DNA from 2 places in the Burkholderia sp. MSMB0856 genome. Region 1 is predicted to be linked to the other one. Evidence: predicted binding sites of a transcription regulator. Region 1 holds the regulator's gene; the other holds the start of a gene.
The links. Region 1 encodes FliA, which starts transcription of late flagellar genes. Its sites were predicted from a motif close to CTAAAGTTTNNNNNNNNNNNGCCGNTA; they were not measured.
Positions count from the first base shown of each region.

Region 2: a site for FliA is predicted at 4,661-4,687, ahead of flgK (flagellar hook-associated protein FlgK). Genes of this name have one in related genera too.

Region 1 covers NZ_CP013427.1:206,539-217,073, forward strand. The annotation lists gene WS87_RS01905 (DUF3443 domain-containing protein) at 1-468, shown strand, start outside; gene WS87_RS01910 (VOC family protein) at 634-1,131, shown strand; gene WS87_RS34655 (DUF805 domain-containing protein) at 1,173-1,874, shown strand; gene flhB (flagellar biosynthesis protein FlhB) at 2,180-3,379, shown strand; gene flhA (flagellar biosynthesis protein FlhA) at 3,376-5,478, shown strand; gene flhF (flagellar biosynthesis protein FlhF) at 5,475-7,226, shown strand; gene WS87_RS01935 (MinD/ParA family ATP-binding protein) at 7,219-8,028, shown strand; gene WS87_RS01940 (RNA polymerase sigma factor FliA) at 8,051-8,785, shown strand; S-adenosyl-L-homocysteine riboswitch at 8,877-8,993, shown strand; gene ahcY (adenosylhomocysteinase) at 9,028-10,446, shown strand.
Region 2 covers NZ_CP013427.1:3,302,438-3,312,972, forward strand. The annotation lists gene WS87_RS16675 (solute carrier family 23 protein) at 1-1,107, opposite strand, end outside; gene flgL (flagellar hook-associated protein FlgL) at 1,360-2,598, opposite strand; gene flgK (flagellar hook-associated protein FlgK) at 2,622-4,604, opposite strand; gene WS87_RS16690 (flagellar brake protein) at 4,799-5,554, opposite strand; gene flgJ (flagellar assembly peptidoglycan hydrolase FlgJ) at 5,791-6,789, opposite strand; gene WS87_RS16700 (flagellar basal body P-ring protein FlgI) at 6,790-7,986, opposite strand; gene flgH (flagellar basal body L-ring protein FlgH) at 7,992-8,681, opposite strand; gene flgG (flagellar basal-body rod protein FlgG) at 8,703-9,491, opposite strand; gene flgF (flagellar basal-body rod protein FlgF) at 9,527-10,285, opposite strand; gene flgE (flagellar hook protein FlgE) at 10,306-10,535, opposite strand, start outside.

The DNA.
Region 1 (10,535 bases):
CAGGGCAGCGCGACGGGCCTGCTGACGTTCGGGATCAATACGCAGAGCAACAACGCGCTCGGGGCGTCGACGGTGCTGACGTCGACGACGACGGGCGACGTCGATGCGACGTTCCTTGGCGGAAACGTGACTGCGTTCTTCGATACGGGCTCGAACGCGTACTTCTTCAACGATTCGTCGCAGAAGGCCTGCTCGACCAATACGCAGTTCTACTGCCCGTCGTCGACGACCACCTATACGGCGACGCTGACCGGCAAGAACGGTGTGTCGGGCGGCGTGTCGATGCCCGTCGCGAACGCCGATGTGCTGTTCGCGAATTCGTCGACGTTCGCGTTCAACGATATCGCCGGCCCGTTCGGCGCGGCTGGCTGGCTCGATCTCGGCATGCCGCACTTCTACGGCAAGACGATCTACTTCGGGATGGACCGGACCGGCAGCGGCGGCGCGCAGCCTTACGTCGCGTTCTGACCGCGCACGCACGGCGGCGGCAGGAAAGGGGGCGAGCGATCGCCCCCTTTTTTTCGCCTTCGCCGGCGGCGACGCACTACGCATCGGGCGGCCGCGCCGTGCCGGCACAGCGCCTACGATATAAGACCGGCACCGGTGCCGGCACGACATCGAGGAGACAACGCCATGAGCCAGCGTATTCAACGCATCACGCCGTTTCTGTGGTTCGACCGCGACGCCGAGGCGGCCGCCCGCTTCTACGTGTCGGTGTTCGACGACGCGCGGATCCTGAACGTCGCCCGCTACGGCAAGTCCGGTGCGCAGGCGTCCGGGCAGGCCGAGGGCGCGGTGATGACGGTGTCGTTCGAACTGGACGGGCAGGCGTTTCTCGCGCTGAACGGCGGCCCGGCGTTTCCGCTCACGCCGGCCGTGTCGTTCGTCGTCAACTGCCGCGACCAGCAGGAGATCGACCGCTACTGGACGGCCCTGTCCGACGGCGGCGACGAGCGCGCGCAGCAGTGCGGCTGGCTGCGCGACCGTTTCGGCGTGTCGTGGCAAGTGGTGCCCGTGCAGATGGCCGAACTGATGGCGGGCGATCCGGCACGCGCCGAGCGCGTGATGGCGCAGGTGATGAAGATGAAGAAACTCGATCTCCATGTGCTGGAGCAGGCGGCGGCGGGCTAGCGCGAACGCCGGCCGGGACGCGCCGTTCCCGACGTGCGTGCGTGACGCCCGGCAATATTCCCGGTCGGCCGGTAAATGCGCGCCGAACGATCGATTCGATTATCGATCGCGGCGCGTTTCATGCTGGTGTAATCAAGTCATGGATTATCTGGCCGTCGTTTATGCCGGGACGTCGCGATTATAAAAATGACGTGACATGCCCGCAGGCGATGCAGCGTTCCGTCGCTGAAGCCGCTCCTGTTATGCCGGAGCCCGCATGCGAGCCGGTCGGCACGCGAAAAGAGATGCAATGCCCGGAAATTCAAACTTATAATGCCCGCGTTGTTTCCGGGGTCGCCGATATAAAACATGAGGGCAATAAAATGAATTTCACCGAAGCCGTTCGTTCCGCACTCAATCAATATGCGAAATTCGAAGGCCGCGCGCGCCGTGCCGAATACTGGTATTTCGCGTTGCTGACCAGCGTCGTGTCGATCGTCTGCCAGGTGCTCACGATGGCGGGGCGCGACGCGAGCGCACTTTCGCTGCTGCTGATGATCGTCGCGGCCGTCGTGTCGCTCGCGCTGGTGCTGCCGAGCCTCGCGGTCACCGTCCGCCGCCTGCACGATACGGGCCGCTCCGGCTGGTTCCTGCTGATCGCGTTCATTCCGATCGTCGGCGGGATCCTGCTGCTCGTGTGGATGTGCTCGCGCGGCACCAACGGCCCGAACCGTTTCGGCTCGGATCCGATCCCGGTGATCTGAGCGCCGCCCGCCCCGACGCGCGACGCCGTCGCGTCGGGGCGGGCCGACGATCGTTCCACGGCCGCCTCGATCTCCCGCTTCCCCGCTTCATCCCCTCACACGCCTCACCGCGCCCGCCCGCGAACGCGGTTTCCACCGCCTCCCGGCGCGCCGCGCCTGCCCGCGACCTCCCGCCGCACCGGCTCGCCCGATTCCCCGAAATACCCCCCTTTCCCGGCTTTGCTCGACCGATCGGCGTTTGACGTGCGCATGAATAATCGGTGTCACTGGAAAGCGGCATTTCGCCGTACCCGACTGGAGGCACCGTGGCAGACGAGAGCGATCTCGACAGAACCGAAGCCGCCACTCCGAGACGCCGCGAGAAGGCGCGCGAGGAGGGGCAGGTCGCGCGTTCGCGCGAACTGGCTTCGTTCGCGCTGCTCGCGGCCGGGTTCTACGGCGCGTGGCTGCTCGCGGGTCCGTCGGGCGCCCATCTCCAGACGATGCTGCGCGGCGCGTTCGCGTTCGATCGCGCGACCGCGTTCGACACGCACCGGATGCTGTCGGCGGCCGGCAGCGCGAGCGTCGAAGGTCTCGCCGCGCTGCTGCCGATCCTCGCGCTCACCGGCCTCGCCGCGCTGCTCGCGCCGATGGCGCTCGGCGGCTGGCTGATCTCGCAGAAGACCTTCGAACTCAAGTTCGACCGCCTGAACCCGATCTCCGGCCTCGGCCGGATGTTCTCGATCCAGGGGCCGATCCAGCTCGGGATGTCGCTCGCGAAGACGCTTGTCGTCGGCGGGATCGGCGGGATCGCGATCTGGCGCAGCAAGGACGAGCTGCTCGGCCTCGCGACCCAGCCGCTCGGCTCGGCGCTCGCCGATGCGATGCACCTGGTCGCCGTGTGCTGCGGCACGACGGTCGCCGGGATGCTGGTGGTCGCCGCGCTCGATGTGCCTTACCAAATCTGGCAGTACAACAAGAAGTTGCGCATGACGAAGGAAGAAGTGAAGCGCGAGCATCGCGAGAACGAAGGCGATCCGCACGTGAAGGGCCGCATCCGCCAGCAGCAGCGCGCGATCGCGCGGCGCCGGATGATGGCCGCCGTGCCGAAGGCCGACGTGGTCGTCACGAACCCGACGCACTTCGCCGTCGCGCTGCAGTACACGGACGGCGAGATGCGCGCGCCGAAGGTCGTCGCGAAGGGCGTGAACCTCGTCGCCGCGCGCATCCGCGAGCTCGCGGCCGAGCACAACGTGCCGCTGCTCGAAGCGCCGCCGCTCGCGCGTGCGCTGTATCACAACGTCGAACTCGAACGCGAGATTCCCGGCTCGCTGTACTCGGCCGTCGCCGAAGTGCTCGCGTGGGTCTACCAGTTGAAGCGCTTCCGCTCGGAAGGCGGCGACTTCCCGGCCGCGCCGGTCGATCTCGACGTGCCGGCGGAACTCGACAAGGGGTCGTCGGTATCGGCCGACGACGAGCGTGAAGAAGCCGAAGACACGCTCGGCAAGCAAGGAAACGCAGCATGAGCACCCCGACCACCGGCCTGTTCGCCAAACGCCAGAATCCGTTCGCCGGCACCAACCTGCGCGCGCTCGCGGGCCCGATCCTCATCTGCATGATCCTGGGGATGATGATCCTGCCGCTGCCGCCGATGCTGCTGGATCTGCTGTTCACGTTCAACATCGCGTTGTCGGTGATGGTGCTGCTCGTCAGCATGTACACGATGAAGCCGCTCGACTTCGCGGCGTTCCCGAGCGTGCTGCTGTTCTCGACGCTGCTGCGCCTGTCGCTGAACGTCGCGTCGACGCGCGTCGTGCTGCTCGAGGGCCACACCGGCCCCGACGCGGCCGGCCAGGTGATCGAGGCGTTCGGCCACTTCCTCGTCGGCGGCAACTTCGCGGTCGGCATCGTTGTCTTCGTGATCCTGATGATCATCAACTTCATGGTGATCACGAAGGGCGCGGGGCGGATCGCCGAAGTGTCCGCGCGCTTCACGCTCGACGCGATGCCGGGCAAGCAGATGGCGATCGACGCCGACCTGAACGCGGGCCTCATCAACGAAGAGCAGGCACGCAAGCGGCGCCTCGCCGTGTCGCAGGAAGCCGAGTTCTACGGCTCGATGGACGGCGCGTCGAAGTTCGTGCGCGGCGACGCGATCGCGGGCCTGATCATCATGGCGATCAACGTGATCGGCGGGCTGATCGTCGGGATGGTGCAGCACGACATGTCGTTCGCGGCGGCCGGCACCAACTACACGCTGCTGACGATCGGCGACGGCCTCGTCGCGCAGATCCCGTCGCTCGTGATCTCGACGGCGGCCGGCGTGATCGTGTCGCGGGTCGCGACCGACGAGGACATCGGCACGCAGATCACCGGCCAGCTGTTCACCAACCCGCGCGTGCTGACCATCACCGGCGCGATCATCGTGCTGATGGGGCTGATCCCGGGCATGCCGCACTTTGCGTTCCTCGCGCTCGGCGGCGGCGCGATCTGGCTTGCCCGCACGCAAGTCCGCCGCGCGGCGGCCCGCGTGGCGGCCGGCGACGTGACCGAGATCGCACCGCCCGCCGCGCTGCCGGGCGACAGCCACGAGGCGACCTGGGACGACGTGCAACTGATCGATCCGCTCGGCCTCGAAGTCGGCTACCGGCTGATTCCGCTCGTCGACAAGAACAGCGACGGCGAACTGCTCAAGCGCATCAAGAGCATCCGCAAGAAATTCGCGCAGGAGATCGGCTTCCTGCCGCCGGTGATCCACATCCGCGACAACCTCGAACTGCGGCCGAACGCGTACCGGATCGCGCTGAAGGGCGTCGAGATCGGCGCGGGCGAAGTGTTCCCGGGCCAGTGGCTCGCGATCAACCCGGGCCAGGTGACGGCCGCGCTGCCGGGCGCCGTGACGCAGGATCCGGCATTCGGGCTGCCCGCCGTGTGGATCGACGTCGCGATGCGCGAGCAGGCGCAGGTGTACGGCTACACGGTCGTCGATGCGAGCACGGTCGTCGCGACGCACCTGAACCATCTGGTCGTCCAGCACGCGGCCGAACTGCTCGGCCGCCAGGAAGTGCAGGCGCTGGTCGAGCGCACCGGCAAGGATGCGCCGTCGCTCGTCGAGGACCTCGTGCCGAAGACGATCTCGCTGACGACGCTGCAGAAAGTGCTGCAGAACCTGCTCGAGGAAGGCGTGCCGATCCGCGACATGCGCACGATCCTCGAGGCCGTGTCCGAACACGCGGGCCGCGGCGACGCGTACGAGATCACCGCCGCGGTGCGGCTGTCGCTCGGCCGTGCGATCACGCAGCAGTGGTATCCGGGCTCGGGCGAGATGCAGGTGATGGGCCTCGATTCGAATCTCGAGCGGGTGCTGTCGCAGGCGCTCGCCACCGGCGCGAACCCGGGCCTCGAGCCCGGCCTCGCGCACAACCTTCTGACCGGCACGCAACAGGCGATGCTGCGTCAACAGAATCTCGGGCTGCCGCCGGTGCTGCTGGTGCAGCATGCGCTGCGCGCGATGCTCGCGCGTTTCCTGCGCCGCAGCCTGCCGCAACTGAAAGTGCTGTCGTATGCCGAAGTGCCGGACACGCGCACGATCAAAGTCGTTAACGTCATCGGGGGTTCCGCTTGAACATTCGCAAATTCACCGGCGCGACCAGCCGCGACGCGCTTCGCCTCGTGCGCGAGGCACTCGGCGCCGACGCCGTCGTGCTGTCGAACCGCACGCTCGATGACGGCAGCGTCGAAATCGTCGCACTCGCCGATTCGGATCTCGCTGCGGTCACGCCGCCGGCCGCCGTCCGGGCACGCACCGTCGCGCCGCGCGCGCCGGAATCCGTGCCGGCCGCGGCCGTCCCGGGCATCGTGTCGCGCCCGGGTGCCGCGCTCGCGCGCCCGGCCGTCAATCCGTATGCGGCGGGCGAAGGCGGCCTGCCGGACGTGTTCTCGTCGGTGTTCGGCGCAAGCGCCGAAGCGACGAAGCCGGCAGCCGAAGCGGCCGCCTTCGACGCCGGCATGGACGCGGCATCGAACGCGCCGGTCGCGCCTGCGCCCGCTGCCGGCACGCCGGCGGCAGCGTCCGAACCCGCGCCGTGGCTCGTCGAGCACGCGAAGCGCCTGACCCAGCAGCGCGAAGCGCTGATCGCCCGCGCGCAGGCCGCACCGGCCGCGCCGCAGGCACCGGCGCGCGCGCAGCAGGACGCCGCGTCCGCGACGCCGGCCGGCTGGGCGCGCGACATCGTGCGCGACGCCGAACGCCGGATGCCGTCGGCCGCCGCGCCGATGACCCGCCAGAGCGAAGCGAGCACCGCGAAGCCGGCCGAACGCACGCGCCTGTCCGCGGAAGCGGCGGCCGCGGTGGCCGACGCTGTGAAGACGCGCATCGAGAGCATCGTCAACGATACGGTGATGCACGAGCTCGGCGCGATGCGCGGGATGATGGAAGAGCAGTTCGACAGCCTGATGTGGCACGACCGCCAGCGCCGCAGCCCGGTGCACGGCGCGCTGACCAGGCACCTGTTCTCGGCCGGCTTCTCCGCGCAACTGGTGCGCATGCTGGTCGACAACCTGCCGTCCGGCGACGACGCGCAAACCTTCGAGCAGGCCGCCGAATGGGCGCAGTCGGTGCTCGCCGCGAACCTGCCGGTGCTCGAGAGCGAAGACGCGCTGATGGAGCGCGGCGGCGTGTTCGCGCTGATGGGGCCGACCGGCGTCGGCAAGACGACCACCACGGCGAAGCTCGCCGCGCGCTGCGTGATGCGCTTCGGCGCGAGCAAGGTCGCGCTCCTGACCACCGACAGCTACCGGATCGGCGGCCACGAGCAGCTGCGCATCTTCGGCAAGATCCTCGGCGTGCCCGTGCACGCGGTGAAGGATGCGGGCGATCTCGAGCTCGCGCTGTCCGAGCTGCGCAACAAGCACATCGTGCTGATCGACACGATCGGCATGAGCCAGCGCGACCGCGCGCTGTCCGACCAGATCGCGATGCTGCACGGCGCGAACGCGCCGGTGCAGCGCCTGCTGCTGCTCAACGCGACGAGCCACGGCGACACGCTCAACGAGGTCGTCCAGGCCTACCGCAGCGCGGCCGAGTATCCCGATCTCGCCGGCTGCATCCTGACCAAGCTCGACGAGGCGACCCACCTCGGCGGCGTGCTCGACACGGTGATCCGCTACAAGCTGCCGGTCCATTACGTGTCGACCGGCCAGAAAGTGCCGGAAAACCTGTACGTCGCATCGACCCGGTTCCTGCTGAAGAGCGCGTTCTGTGTGCCGCGCGACGGCTCGCCCTTCGTGCCGCAAGACGAGGACATGCCGACGCTGCTTTCCGCACTGACCGCACGTTCCACCGCCGAGCTGCACGAGGTGCGATTTGGATAAACGGATCATCGATCAGGCCGAAGGGCTGCGGCGCCTGCTGGCCGGGCGCGCGTCGCGCATCGTCGCGGTGACGGGCGGGCCGGCGGGCGTCGGCTGCACGACGACCGTCGTGAACGTCGCGGCCGCGCTGACCGCGCTCGGCAAGGACGTGCTCGTCGTCGACGAGCGCGCCGACGTGCATTCGGCCACGGCGACGCTCGCGGGCGCCTGGCTGCGCGACGGCGAACGCACGCGCGTCGCCGCCGGGTTCGGCCTGTGCGCGGCCGCGCGGGACGGCTACAGCGATTCGCAACTGAGCGACTTCGTCGACGGCCAGGCCGACATCGTGTTGGTCGACGCGCAACTCGGTGCCGACGGCACGTTCTCCCCGCTCGCGCGCGAGGCGCACGACGTGCTGATCGTCACGCGGGTCGCCGCGCAGGCGATCACCGAGGCGTATGCGTGCATGAAGCGCCTGCATTTCGCGCACGCGGTCGCGCAGTTCCGCGTGCTGACCAATCACGTCGGCAGCCATGCCGACGCCAGGACCGCATTCGACAACCTCGCGGGCGTCGCGAGCCGCTACCTGACGGTGTCGATCGCCGACGCCGGCTGCGTGAGCGCCGATCCGCTCGTCGAGCATGCACGCGACCTGATGCATACCGCGGTCGACGCGTTCCCGTCGTCGGTTGCGGCGCGCGATTACCGGCAGATCGCCGCCGACCTGCTGTACTGGCCGATGCGCCCGCGATCGGGCGCCGGCCGCGCCGTGCATGCGGGCGGCAAGCCGTCGTACGAGGCGGGTGCGGCACACGCCGCGTGAGCGCCACCGGAAGGAGAGAGCCATGATGTACAACGCTCAAGGAAAGATGACCCAGGCCGACGTGCTCGCGCAATACGCGCCGCTCGTGCGGCGCCTGGGGCTGCAGCTCGTCGCGAAGATGCCGGCGAGCGTCGATCTCGACGACCTGATCCAGGCCGGCATGATCGGCCTGATGGACGCGGCCGGCCGCTACAAGGAAGACCAGGGCGCGCAGTTCGAGACCTACGCGACCCAGCGCATCCGTGGCGCGATGCTCGACGAACTGCGCAGCAACGACTGGCTGCCGCGCAGCCTGCGCAAGACGTCGCGCGAGGTCGAGCACGCGGTGCACCAGGTCGAGCAGCATCTCGGCCGCTCGGCGAGCGAGACCGAGATCGCACAGCACCTGAAGATGCCGCTCGACGAATATCAAGGGATGCTGCAGGACCTGCACGGCAGCCAGCTCATCTACTACGAGGATTTCGATCGCGCGGCCGACGACGAGCCGTTCCTCGACCGCTATCGCGTCGATCACGCCGATCCGTTGTCGTCGCTGCTCGACGAACACCTGCGCGAGGCGCTCGTCGAAGCGATCGAGCGGCTGCCCGAGCGCGAGAAACTGCTGATGTCGCTGTACTACGAGCGCGGGCTGAACCTGCGCGAGATCGGCGCGGTGCTCGAGGTCAGCGAGTCGCGCGTGTGCCAGCTGCACAGCCAGGCCGTCGCGCGCCTGCGCGCGCGGTTGCGCGAACAGGCTTGGGTCGGCGCCGAGAACTGACCCTTTCATAGCGCCCGCGCGCGCCGACGCCGCGCGCGGTGCGTGGCGCGCGACGCGCATTTCCCGCGCCGATTTGCTACAATCCCTCCCGCTTCCCGAGGAGCGTTGCGACGGACCATCCTGCGTCCGCCAGGCTCGGAAAGCTTCACCAAGCAGCCGTGCGGCAACATTCGCGCCGGCCCCGCTTCCTGAACGGCGCTCACGTCACCAATTTCTAGAACTTTTTTAGAAAGGAGGGCGTGATGAACGCCATTATCGATTCGCAAGCTTCCAAGGATTACATCGTCGCCGACATGGCGCTTGCCGGCTGGGGCCGCAAGGAGCTGAACATCGCCGAGACCGAAATGCCGGGCCTCGTGCAGATCCGCGACGAATACAAGGCGCAGCAGCCGCTGAAGGGCGCGCGCATCGCAGGTTCGCTGCACATGACGATCCAGACCGGCGTGCTGATCGAGACGCTGAAGGCGCTCGGCGCCGATGTCCGCTGGGCGTCGTGCAACATCTTCTCGACGCAGGACCACGCCGCTGCCGCGATCGTCGAAGCCGGCACGCCGGTGTTCGCGTTCAAGGGCGAGTCGCTCGACGAATACTGGGAATTCTCGCACCGCATCTTCGAATGGCCGAACGGCGAATTCGCGAACATGATCCTGGACGACGGCGGCGACGCAACGCTGCTGCTGATCCTCGGCTCGAAGGCCGAGAAGGACCGTTCGGTGATCGCGAAGCCGACCAACGAGGAAGAAGTCGCGCTCTTCAAGTCGATCGCGAAGCACCTCGACGCCGATCCGACCTGGTACTCGACGCGCCTCGCGCACATCAAGGGCGTGACCGAAGAAACCACGACCGGCGTGCACCGCCTGTACCAGATGGAAAAGGACGGCCGCCTGCCGTTCCCGGCGTTCAACGTGAACGATTCGGTCACGAAGTCGAAGTTCGACAACCTGTACGGCTGCCGCGAGTCGCTCGTCGACGGCATCAAGCGCGCGACCGACGTGATGATTGCGGGCAAGGTCGCGGTCGTCGCGGGCTACGGCGACGTGGGCAAGGGCTGCGCGCAATCGCTGCGCGGCCTGGGCGCGACCGTGTGGGTCACCGAAATCGATCCGATCTGCGCGCTGCAGGCGGCGATGGAAGGCTACCGCGTCGTGACGATGGAATACGCGGCCGACAAGGCCGACATCTTCGTGACGGCGACCGGCAACTACCACGTGATCAACCACGATCACATGAAGGCGATGCGCCACAACGCGATCGTCTGCAACATCGGCCACTTCGACTCGGAAATCGACGTCGCGTCGACGCGCCAGTATCAGTGGGAAAACATCAAGCCGCAGGTCGACCACATCATCTTCCCGGACGGCAAGCGCGTGATCCTGCTGGCCGAAGGCCGCCTCGTGAACCTCGGCTGCGCGACCGGCCACCCGTCGTTCGTGATGTCGAACTCGTTCGCGAACCAGACGCTCGCGCAGATCGAACTCTTCACGCGCGGCGAACAGTACGAGAACAAGGTGTACGTGCTGCCGAAGCATCTCGATGAAAAGGTCGCGCGCCTGCACCTCGCGCGCATCGGCGCAAACCTGTCCGTGCTGTCGGACGAGCAGGCTTCGTACATCGGCGTGCAGAAGGACGGCCCGTTCAAGCCGAACCACTACCGCTACTGATGCACCGCCGCCGCCGCGCCGCGTTCATGCGCGGCGCGCGGCACGGTGCCGGACCGCCGGCCGTCGCGCCGTGTCCGCCGCCGCGCGGG
Region 2 (10,535 bases), 370 kb from region 1:
CGCGCCCGTCACCGCGATCAGCCCGAACACGACGATCGACACGCCGCCGAGCACCGGGCCCGGAATCGTCTGGATCACCGCGCCGAACTTCGGCGAGAAGCCCAGCCCGATCGCGATCAGCGCGGCGATCGCGAACACCAGCGTCGAATAGATCCGCGTGACGGCCATCACGCCGATGTTCTCCGCGTAGGTGGTCACGCCCGTGCCGCCGACGCTGCCCGACACGATCGTCGCGAGCCCGTCGCCGATGAACGCGCGGCCGACGTAGCGGTCGAGGTTGGTGCCCGTCATCGCGCTCACCGCCTTGATGTGGCCGAGGTTCTCCGCGACCAGGATCACCGCGATCGGCGCGAGCATCAGCATCGCGTGCGGATCGAAGACCGGCGCACGGAAGCTCGGCACGCCGAACCACGCGGCATGCGCGACGATCGAGAAATCGACCGGCTTGCCGAGGCCCATCCCGTTGGTCGCGATCGCATAGATCACGTACGCGATCACCAGCCCGACGAGGATCAGCAGGCGCTGCATCATCCCGCGCGCGAACACCGCGACGCCGCCGACGCACAGCACCGTGACGAGCGCCATCACCGAGTCGAAGGTCGATGCCGACACGCCCTTGACCGCGATCGGCGCCAGGTTCAGCCCGATCACCGCGACCACCGCGCCGGTGACGACGGGCGGCATCAGCGTCTCGATCCAGCGCGTGCCGATCGCCTGCACCAGCGCGCCGAGCGCGACGTACACGACGCCGCACGCGACGATCCCGCCGAGCGCGACGGGGATGTTCGGGTTCGGGCCGCTGCCGCCGTAGCCCGTCACCGCGATCACGAGGCCGATGAACGCGAAGCTCGAACCGAGGTAGCTCGGCACGCGGCCGCCGACCAGCACGAAGAACAGCAGCGTGCCGATGCCCGACATGAAGATGCACAGGTTCGGGTCGAAGCCCATCAGCAGCGGCGCGAGCACGGTCGAGCCGAACATCGCGACGACGTGCTGCACGCCCATCGCGACCATCTGCGGCCACGCGAGGCGTTCGTCGGGGCCGACCACGCGCGAGGCGGCGCCGGTCGGTTGCACCCGCCAGCGCGGGAAGTAGGAATCGGACATGGGGAAAAGGGCTCCTGTCGAACGCCGGCTGCGGACGGTGCGCCGGTCTGGAATCTGGCGCGAGTTTACGGAGCGGAAATGGGGCTGGCAAGCGCGAACCGCCGGCGCGGCGGTGGTGCGGTGCGGCGCCGTGGTCGTGCCCGCCGGGCGGGGTGCCGGACGGCACGATCGCGCCGATGAAGGCCGACGGCGGCCGGCCTGAGCCCGCCACGATGTAAGCGGGCGCTCACATCGCGGCGGATGTCGTGGGGATCACGGATTGATGTACTGGAACAGCGACATGTTCTGCAACTGCGCATACGCCTTCTGCGCGCCGCTCAACGCGTTCTGCACCTGCAGGTACTGGCTGATGGTCGTCACCATGTTGGTGCTGGTCAGGTCCGACAGGTTGCTGGTCGTCTGCAGCGCCGCGGTCTGGTTGACGGCCTGCATCGCCTTGACTTCCTGCTCGCGGCCGCCGACCGACGCCAGCACCGTCGTGACGTTGCGCATCGAATTGTTGATCTTCGTCGCGGCCGTGCCCATCGTGTTCGACAGCGCGGCGCTCGCCGTCTGGTTGCCGGTGACGGGCGTCTTCAACGCCGTGATCATCGAATCGAGCGTCGAGAACACGTCGACCCCACTTGCCTGCGGCGCGGGCGTGACTGAAAAGGTGTCATTGACCGCCGGCGTGCCCGACACGGCCACCTTCATCCCGCTGCCGAGCGCGATCGCGGTGCCCGACGTGTAGGCCTGCGCGGGCGTGGTCGTCGGCGGCGACGCCGTATTGTCGGTCACCGTGTAGGTCGGCGCGGCCGCCGTGCCGCCGAAGGTGATCGTGAACTGATGGCCGTTCGTCGCGGCCGACGGGTCCGTCACCGTGACGTTGCCGATGGTCGCCGTGCCCGTGTTGCTCGCGCCGGCCGCCTGGACCGGCGAGCTGCCCAGCGCCTGCACCGACATGAACACCGCGAGGCCCGAGTCGCCCTGCGGCACGCTGCGCGAATCGTCGATCTGTACCGTGCGCGTGCCCGTATCGCCGACGTAGCTGATGCCGCCGGCCGCGTTCTTCGTGAACGGCGCCGCCGCATTCTTGAAGCCGGCGAACAGGTAGTTGCCCGCGCCGTCCGTCGCGTTCGCGAGCGACATCAACTGGTCGCGATAGCCCTCGAGCTGCGTCGCGAGCGCCGCGCGGTCGCTGTCGGCGAGCGAACCGTCGCCAGCGCGCACGATCACCGACTGGATGCTGCCGAGCACGGTGCCGACGTTCTGCAGCGTCTGGTCCTCGGCCTGCAGCGACGCGAGCGCCGTGCTCTGGTTCGCCGCGTACTGCGACAGCGTGGCCGACGTCATCGACAACTGCACGGCCTGCGCCGCGCCCACCGGGTTGTCGGCCGGCGTCGTGAGGCTCACGCCGCTCGAGATCTGCTGGTAGAGCTGCGCGAGCTGGGCCTGCTGATCGTTCATCTGGCCGACGTTCAGCTGGTAGAACTGGGTCGTGGAAATCCGCATCGTTTCTATCCTCTCGAATCCGCTCAGCTGAACAGGCCCAGCACGGTCTGGAACAGCGAAGCCGCCGTCTGGATCACTTTCGCGTTCGCCTGGTAGAGCTGCTGGTACTGCATCAGGTTCGCGGCCTCCTCGTTCTGGTTCACGCCCGACACCGACTGCTGCGCGGACGTGATCTGGCCGACCAGCGCCGTCTGTGCGGTGCTCGACGACTTGAGCTGGCTCGCGGCGTTGCCGATGTTGTTCACGTAGTTCGCATAGGCGCCCGTGAGCGTCGTCGTGCCGCCGCCGAGCGTCTTCGCGTTGACGAGCTTCGACAGCGCGAGCGCGTTGCTGCCGTCGCTCGTGCCGCCCGCGTACGGTCCGATCGTGAACGAATCGCCGTCCGACGGCGTGCCCGACAGCGTGACGGTCACGCCGTTCATCGCCCCGGCGGCCGCCCCGGACATCGTCATCGCCGCACCGGTCGACGGGTCGTACGGCACGGGGTCGGTCGGACTGGCGATCGTCACCGACGTCGGCGGCGTGCCCGGGATCGTCACCGTGGTGCCGACCGGGAAGCCCGACAGCGACTTCGTCGCCGCGTCGTAGGTCAGCTTGGTCGACGGCACCTGGTAGCCTGCGCTCACCCCGCTCAGCGCGATCTTGCCGGTGCCGATGTTGGTGCTCGACGCCGACGTGATGGCCGGCGACGCGGCCGCGATCGCCGAGCCGCTCGTCGTCGCGAGGCCGAAACCGGTCAGCGCGCCGCGCGTCGGCAGCACGGTGAACTGGTCGCCGGCATTCATCGCGCCGGACGAGAACGAGAAGTTCAGCCCGCCGAGCGAAAGCGGCATCGGCCCCGCCTTCTGGTCGACCACCGTGCCGCTCGCGCGGTCGGTCAGCGTGTAGTTCGTGCCGTCGTACGACAGCGTGTAGTCGCTCGTCGTCGGCTGCGACGCATTGGCGAACGAGACGGACAGCGATGCATTGCCGGTGTTGCCCTGATTCGAATAGACGGCCGGGGCCGCCACCGTGAACAGGTTGCCGCCCGGCTTGCCGGACAGATCGATGCCCAGCGCGTTCTGCCCGTTGACCTGCGCGGCAAAGCTGGCCGCGACCGCGCCGAGTTGCGCCTGCGCGGGGTTGAGCGTCTGGCTGCGGAACGCGAGCAGGCCACCGAGCGTGCCGCCCGACAGCGACGCATCCGGCAGCGCCTGGTTCGGGCCTGGCGGGTTCGCGCCGGCGATCCCCTGCGACACGACGGTCAGCTCGCTCGGATCGGACGGCGACGTGACGGCCGCGAGCTGATAGCTCTTGTCGGCGAGGACGAGCGGCTGGCCGCCCGCGAGGAACACGCTGTAGCCGCTGTCGTTGCGCACCACCTGCACGCCTGCGAGGCTCGACAGGTTCGACACCGCGAGGTCGCGCTGGTCCATCAGCTGGTTCGGCGGCTGCCCCTGGCTGCTCGCCGCCGAGATTTGCTGGTTCAGCTTCGCGATCTGCGCGGTGTACGTGTTGATCTGCGACACCGTGCTGGTGAGCTGTGTATTCACGCTCTGGCGCAGCGCGTCGTACTGCTGGCCGGCCGCGTTGAGCTGGTTCGCGAGAATCTGCGCGTTGCTGATCGCGGTCTGCCGCACCGACGGATCGGCAGCGCTGTTCGCCACATTCTGCAAGCCGGTGAAATAGCCGGTGATCGCGGTCGAGATCCCGGCCGTCGGGCTGCCGACGTAATTGTTCAGCTGCGCGACGAGCGAATACCACGTCGACAGCGCGCCGCCCTGCGACTGCGCGCTGTTCAGCTGGTCGCTCAGGTACTGGCTGTACTGCCGCTGCACCGTGACGGTGTTCACGCCCTGCGGCATGTAGCCGCTCGACGTGTACTGGCCGCTCGCCTCGGCATAGACCGGGCGTTCGACCGAATAGCCGGGCGTGGCGGCGTTGCTGATGTTCTGACCGGTCGTCGTGAGGCCCCAGAGCGCGGCATTGAGGCCGCTGACGCCGAGGTTCATGAGTGTGTTGGACATGCGCGATCCTGATGAGCCGGCCGCGCTGCGGCCGCCGGGTTGCGTGACTCCCGGTATAACGGCCGCGGATCGGAAAAATTGAGGGAAAAATGCGCGTGCGACGCGCGCGTGCGCGTCGTCTGTCGAGCCGCCGGGCGGACGCCGCCGGCGCCGGTGCGAAAGCGGCCCCGGGCGGGGCCGCGAGAGGGATTACGTCAGGCCCGCGCGAGCGAGCGGCGCTTCATCTCGAGCTGCGTGATCAGGCGCTGCAGCGTGTTCTCCGCGCTGCCCGGCAGCGACATGAAGCGAAAACCGAGCTGGAAGCGCCGCGAACCGTTCGGCATCTGCGTCGAACGCTGCGACACGAGCCGCAGGTCGAGCGACAGCTTGCCGTGGCCGGTCAGCTCGAGCTCGACCTCCGGCAGCAGCGTGCCGACCTCGAGCGCCTCGACGCGCTCGTCGGCCGTGCGCAGCCCGACGCCGCCCAGCGACAGGTTATGCACCTCGAACACGAAGCTCTCGCCGTCCGGCAGCTTGCCGCGGCACAGGAACGGATCGACGATCGGCGCATCGACGCGGAAATACTCGCGGCGCTGGATGCACATCAGCACGTCGGGAAAATCGGCGACGAACGCGGGCAGCCCCTCGTAGCGCGTCTCGCGCGGCGTGCTCGTGGTGAATTCGACGCGCACGCCTTCGGGCGCCGCCGCGAACGTGCAATGCGACGCGCCGAGGATGCCGGCGTTCTGCTCGGACAGCGCGCCCCAGTCGAACGTGAACGTGCGCGCGCCGACGTCGACCTCGAGCAGGCGCGTGACGAGCTGGCCGCCCGGGTACTGGACGGTCAGGAAGTCGCCGCGGTTCACGAGGTTGCGCAGCTGCACGCCGATCTCCAGCGGATTGCGGCGGGCGTAGTCGGGCCCGGAATGGCCCGCATCCAGGCTCGGATCGGTCGACGTTTCGATATTCATGGCTAGCCGGTTTTCTTTTCATGGGCGCCCGGGCGACCGGTGCGCAGTAAAACCGGGCCAGAACAAGGGCCCGGTTGCAGGTCTCACACACTTAGCGGCAGTGCTCACCGAAAGTTTAGATCGAATTGCCGGTTTTTTTCGCGCAAACGTTGAAACCGCGCGCGGCGGGGTGCCGGGCGCGGTCCGTAAGACTGCAAGCATGGGCGGCAGGCGGGGCCGTTCCGGCCCCTGCCCCGTCAGCCGATCTGCTGCATGATCGAGATCAGCTTCTTCGCGTAGTTCGGGTCGGTCGCGTAGCCTGCCTTCTGCAGCCCGTGCGCGAAGCCCTCGACGCTGCGGCTCGCGCTCAGCACGCCCGCGTAGCGCGGGTTGTTCTTCAGCAGGTTCGCATAATCGGTCATCGCGTGCTCGTACGAATCGTACGCGCGGAACTTCGCGACGACGCGGCGCGGCGCGCCGTTCACGTATTCTGTCGTCAGCGCCGACACCGTGCGGCCCGTCCAGCCCTTGTTCGCCTTGATGCCGAACACGTTGTAGCTCGTCGAGCCGTCGCTCGCGCGGATCTCGCGCTTGCCCCAGCCCGATTCGAGCGCGGCCTGGCCCACGATGAAGCGCGCCGGGATGCCGGTGGTCGCGCTCGCCGCCTGCGCCGGGGCGGCGAGCCGGTCGACGAACGCGTCGGCGTCCTGCGCGCCGCTCGCGCCTTTCAGCGGCGGCGTCAGCGCGCTGCCGGCCGTGTAGCCGCGCGCGCCGGCGAGCCCGCCGTTGTTCGCCGCGTTCGCATAGGCCCGCGCCATCGCGTTCATCGCGGCGAGGCTGCCTTCGTTGCCCGACGTGCCCGAGCCGGCCGCACCCAGGCCCACCGCGCCGAGCCCGGCCGCGCCGGCGTCGGCCGCCGTGTCGCCGCCCGTGCCCTGCCCCGCGTTGCGCAGCAGCTGCTTCATCAGCGCGTCGGCCACGCCGATCCCGCGCTTCGACATCTGCTGCGCGAGCTGCTGGTCGAGCATCGACGTGTACATCTTCGACGTGTGCGAATCGAGCAGGCCGCCGTCGGGCGACGCGTCGCGCATGCTCTTGAGCATCATCTGCGTGAACATCGCGTCGAACTGGCCCGCGACCGCCTTCGCGCCGGCCTGCGGCGACTGCTTCGCCTGCGCGCGCAGCGCGTCGAAGCCCTGCACGTCGAGGGCGAAGCGCTGCGTCAGGTCGTTTGCGTTCGGGAGAGTAGCTGCCATTTAGATGATCTCCAGATCGGCGCGCAGCGCGCCGGCCGCCTTCATCGCCTGCAGGATCGACATCAGGTCCGCCGGCGTCGCGCCGAGCGTGTTCAGCGCCTTCACGACGTCGGCGAGGTTCGCGCCGGCCGTCACCATCTTCAGCGCGCCGCTGTCCTGCTTCAGCTGGATCTGCGATTGCTGCGCGACCACCGTCTGCCCGTTCGAGAACGGCCCCGGCTGCGACACCACGGGCTGCGTGTTGACGACCACCGACAGGTTGCCGTGCGCGACCGCGCAGCTTTGCAGCGTGACCATCTGGTTCATCACGATCGAGCCGGTGCGCGCGTTCAGGATCACCTTCGCGGCGGCCTTGTCCGGGCTCACGTCGAGGTTCTGCAGGCGCGCCATGAACGCGACCTGCTGCGCGGAATCCGCCGGCGCGGCGAGCTGGATCGTGCGGCCGTCGAGCGCCGTCGCGGTGCCCGGGCCGAAGCTCGAATTGACCGCGGACACGATCCGCTGCGCGGTGCCGTAGTCCATGTCGTTCAGCTGCAGCTGCAGCACGCCGTTCATCTGCGCGATCGCGTTCGGCACCGAGCGCTCGACGATCGCGCCGCCGACGATCCGGCCGGCCGCGAGCTGGTTCACCTGCACGCGGCTGCCGTTCGCGCTCGCCCCCGCGCCGCCGACCGCCATGTTGCCCTGCGCGAGCGCGTACACCTGGCCGTCCGCGCCCTTCAGCGGCGTGAGCAGCAGCGTGCCGCCGCGCAGGCTCTTCGCGTTGCCGAGCGACGAGACCGTCACGTCGAGCGCCTCGCCCGGCCGCGCGAACGGCGGCAGCGTCGCGGTGACCATCACGGCCGCGACGTTCTTCAGCTGCATGTTGTTCAGCGACGACGTGCCACCGTTCGCCGAGCCGTTGTTGATCGAGATGCCGAGGTTCGCGAGCATGTTCGCGAGCGTCTGCGTCGTGAACGGCGTCTGCATCGTCTGGTCGCCCGTGCCGTCGAGACCGACGACGAGGCCATAGCCGATCAGCGGGTTGTCGCGCACGCCCTGGATCTGCGCGAGGTCCTTCAGGCGCTCCGCGTGCGCGGGCGCCGTGCCGAGCGCGCATGCCGCCAGCACGAACGCGGCGGCGAGCCGCGCGACGGCAGGCACGCGCGACATACGGGACGCGCGCGACGAGAAGCGGTGGAAAAGTGGCTGCTGCATCGTCATCACCACGGTGCGATGTTGAGGAAGAAGCGCTGCAGCCAGCCCATCGTCTCGGCTTCGTTGATGTAGCCCTTCGCCGAGTATTCGATCCGCGCGTCGGCCACCTGCGTCGAGTAGACCGAGTTCGCGCCCGAGATCGTGTTCGGGTTGACCACCCCGGAGAAGCGCACGAACTCGTTGCCCTGGTTGATCAGCATCTGCTTCTCGCCGCTGACGACGAGATTGCCGTTCGGCAGCACGTTGGTGACGGTCACCGTGATCGTGCCGTTGAACGTGTTCGCCGCGCTGGCGCCGCCGGTCGCCGCGAACTTGTTGTTGCCGGCCGCCGACAGGTTCGCCTTCGCGAACAGCCCGCCGAGGAAGGCGGCCGTCGGCACGCTGAAGCTGGTGTCGCCCGCGCGGTTGGTGTTCGCGCCCGACGACTTGGTCGCGTTGATGTTCTCCGCGATCACGATCGTCAGGATGTCGCCGACGTTGCGCGGCCGCTGATCCTCGAACAGCGGCCGGCCGGCGTAGCCCGGGTTGAAGATCGAGCCGGGCGCCTGCATCGCCATCGGCGCCGGCGGCTGCGCCGTCATCGGCTGCTGGATGATCGGGTCGCGCGGAATCTGCGCGCAACCGGCGAGCGCGGCCACCGCGACCGCGCACGCGGCGCGGACGGAGGCTGACGGGAGGAGGCGAACCTGCTTCATGGCGACGACGGGACTTTCCGGTTAGCTCTTCATCTGCGTGACGGTCTGCAGCATCTGGTCGGACGTCGTCACGGCCTTGCTGTTGATCTCGTACGCACGCTGCGTCTGAATCATGTTGACGAGCTCCTGCACGACGTTCACGTTCGACGCCTCGACATAGCCCTGGTTGAGCACGCCTGCGCCGTTCAGGCCCGGCTGCGACACGTTCGGCGCACCCGACGACGTGGTCTCGGCGAACAGGTTCTCGCCCTTCGCCTCGAGGCCGGCCGGGTTGATGAAGGTCGCGATCTGCAGCGAGCCGATCTGCACCGCGTTGCTCGAGCCCGGCTGCGTGACCGACACGACGCCGTCCTTGCCGATCGTCAGCGACTGCGCGTTCTGCGGCACGGTGATCGCCGGCAGGATCTGGTAGCCGCTCGACGTGACGAGCTGGCCCTGCGCGTTGGTCTGGAACGAGCCGTCGCGCGTGTATGCGTTCGTGCCGTCCGGCATCAGCACCTGGAAGAAGCCCGCGCCGTTGATCGCGACGTCCTTCGAGTTGCCGGTCTGCGTGAGGCCGCCCTGCGTGTACAGGCGCTCGGTCGCGACCTGCTGCACGCCGGTGCCGAGCTGCAGGCCCGACGGCAGTTCGGTCTGCTGCGTCGAGTTCGCGCCCGGCTGGCGGATGGTCTGATACAGCAGATCCTCGAACACCGCGCGCGACGCCTTGAAGCCGTTGGTGCTGGTGTTCGCGAGGTTGTTCGAGATCACGTCCATCTGCGCCTGCTGCGCATTCATGCCGGTGGCGGCGATGTAGAGCGATCGGTTCATGTTGAATCTTCTCCTGGTAGCGAGGGCCGTGCCGCTCAGCTGAAGTTGAGCAGCTGGTTCGCCGACTGCTCGTTCTGGTCGGCCGTCTGGATCAGCTTGGACTGCAGCTGGAACGCCCGTGCGTTGTCGATCATCGCGACCATCGCGGTCACCGGGTTCACGTTGCTGCCTTCGAGCGAATTCGGCGTGACGACCACGTTCGGATCGGTGTCGGCCGGATTGCCGTCGGCGGTGCGGAACAGCCCGTCGTTGCCGCGCGTGAGCGTGGCGGGGTCCGGGTTCACGAGCTTCATCTGGTCGACGATCGCGACCGCCGTCGGCGGATCGCCCGGCATCAGCGCCGACACCGTGCCGTCCTTGCCGATCGTCACTTCCGCGTTCGGCGGCACCGAGATCGGGCCGCCGTTGCCGATCACCGGCAGGTTGCTCGCGTTGACGAGCTGGCCGTTTTCATCGACGTGCAGGTTGCCCGCGCGCGTGTACGCCTCGCTGCCGTCGGCGGCCTGCACCGACAGCCAGCCGGCGCCCTGCACGGCGACGTCGAGCGGGTTGCCGGTGCGCGTGATCGGGCCCGGTGCGTAATCCGCGCCGGGCGTCGAGGCGAGCACGTAGGTGCGCGTCGTCGTCGGGTCGATGTTGCTGCCGTCGCCGAAATTCATCGGCACCGCGCGATAGGTCGCGAGCTGCGCGCGAAAGCCCGTCGTCGACGCGTTCGCGAGGTTGTTCGCGACGATCGCCTGCTGGTCGAGCGACTGCGACGCGCCCGTCATCGCCGTGTAGATCAGTCGGTCCATGGCTGCCGGTTATCCGCGCATTACAGGTTGATGAGCGTCTGGTCGACGGTCTGCTGCGTCTTGATCGTCTGCGCGTTCGCCTGGTAGTTGCGCTGCGCGGTGATCAGGTTGACGAGCTGCGACGTGAGATCGACGTTCGAGTTCTCGAGCGCGCTGCCCTGCAGCGAACCGTGGTTCGTGCTGCCCGGCGACGAAATCTGCGGCACGCCCGACGCGGACGATTCGGCGTACTGGTTGCCGCCGAGGTTGA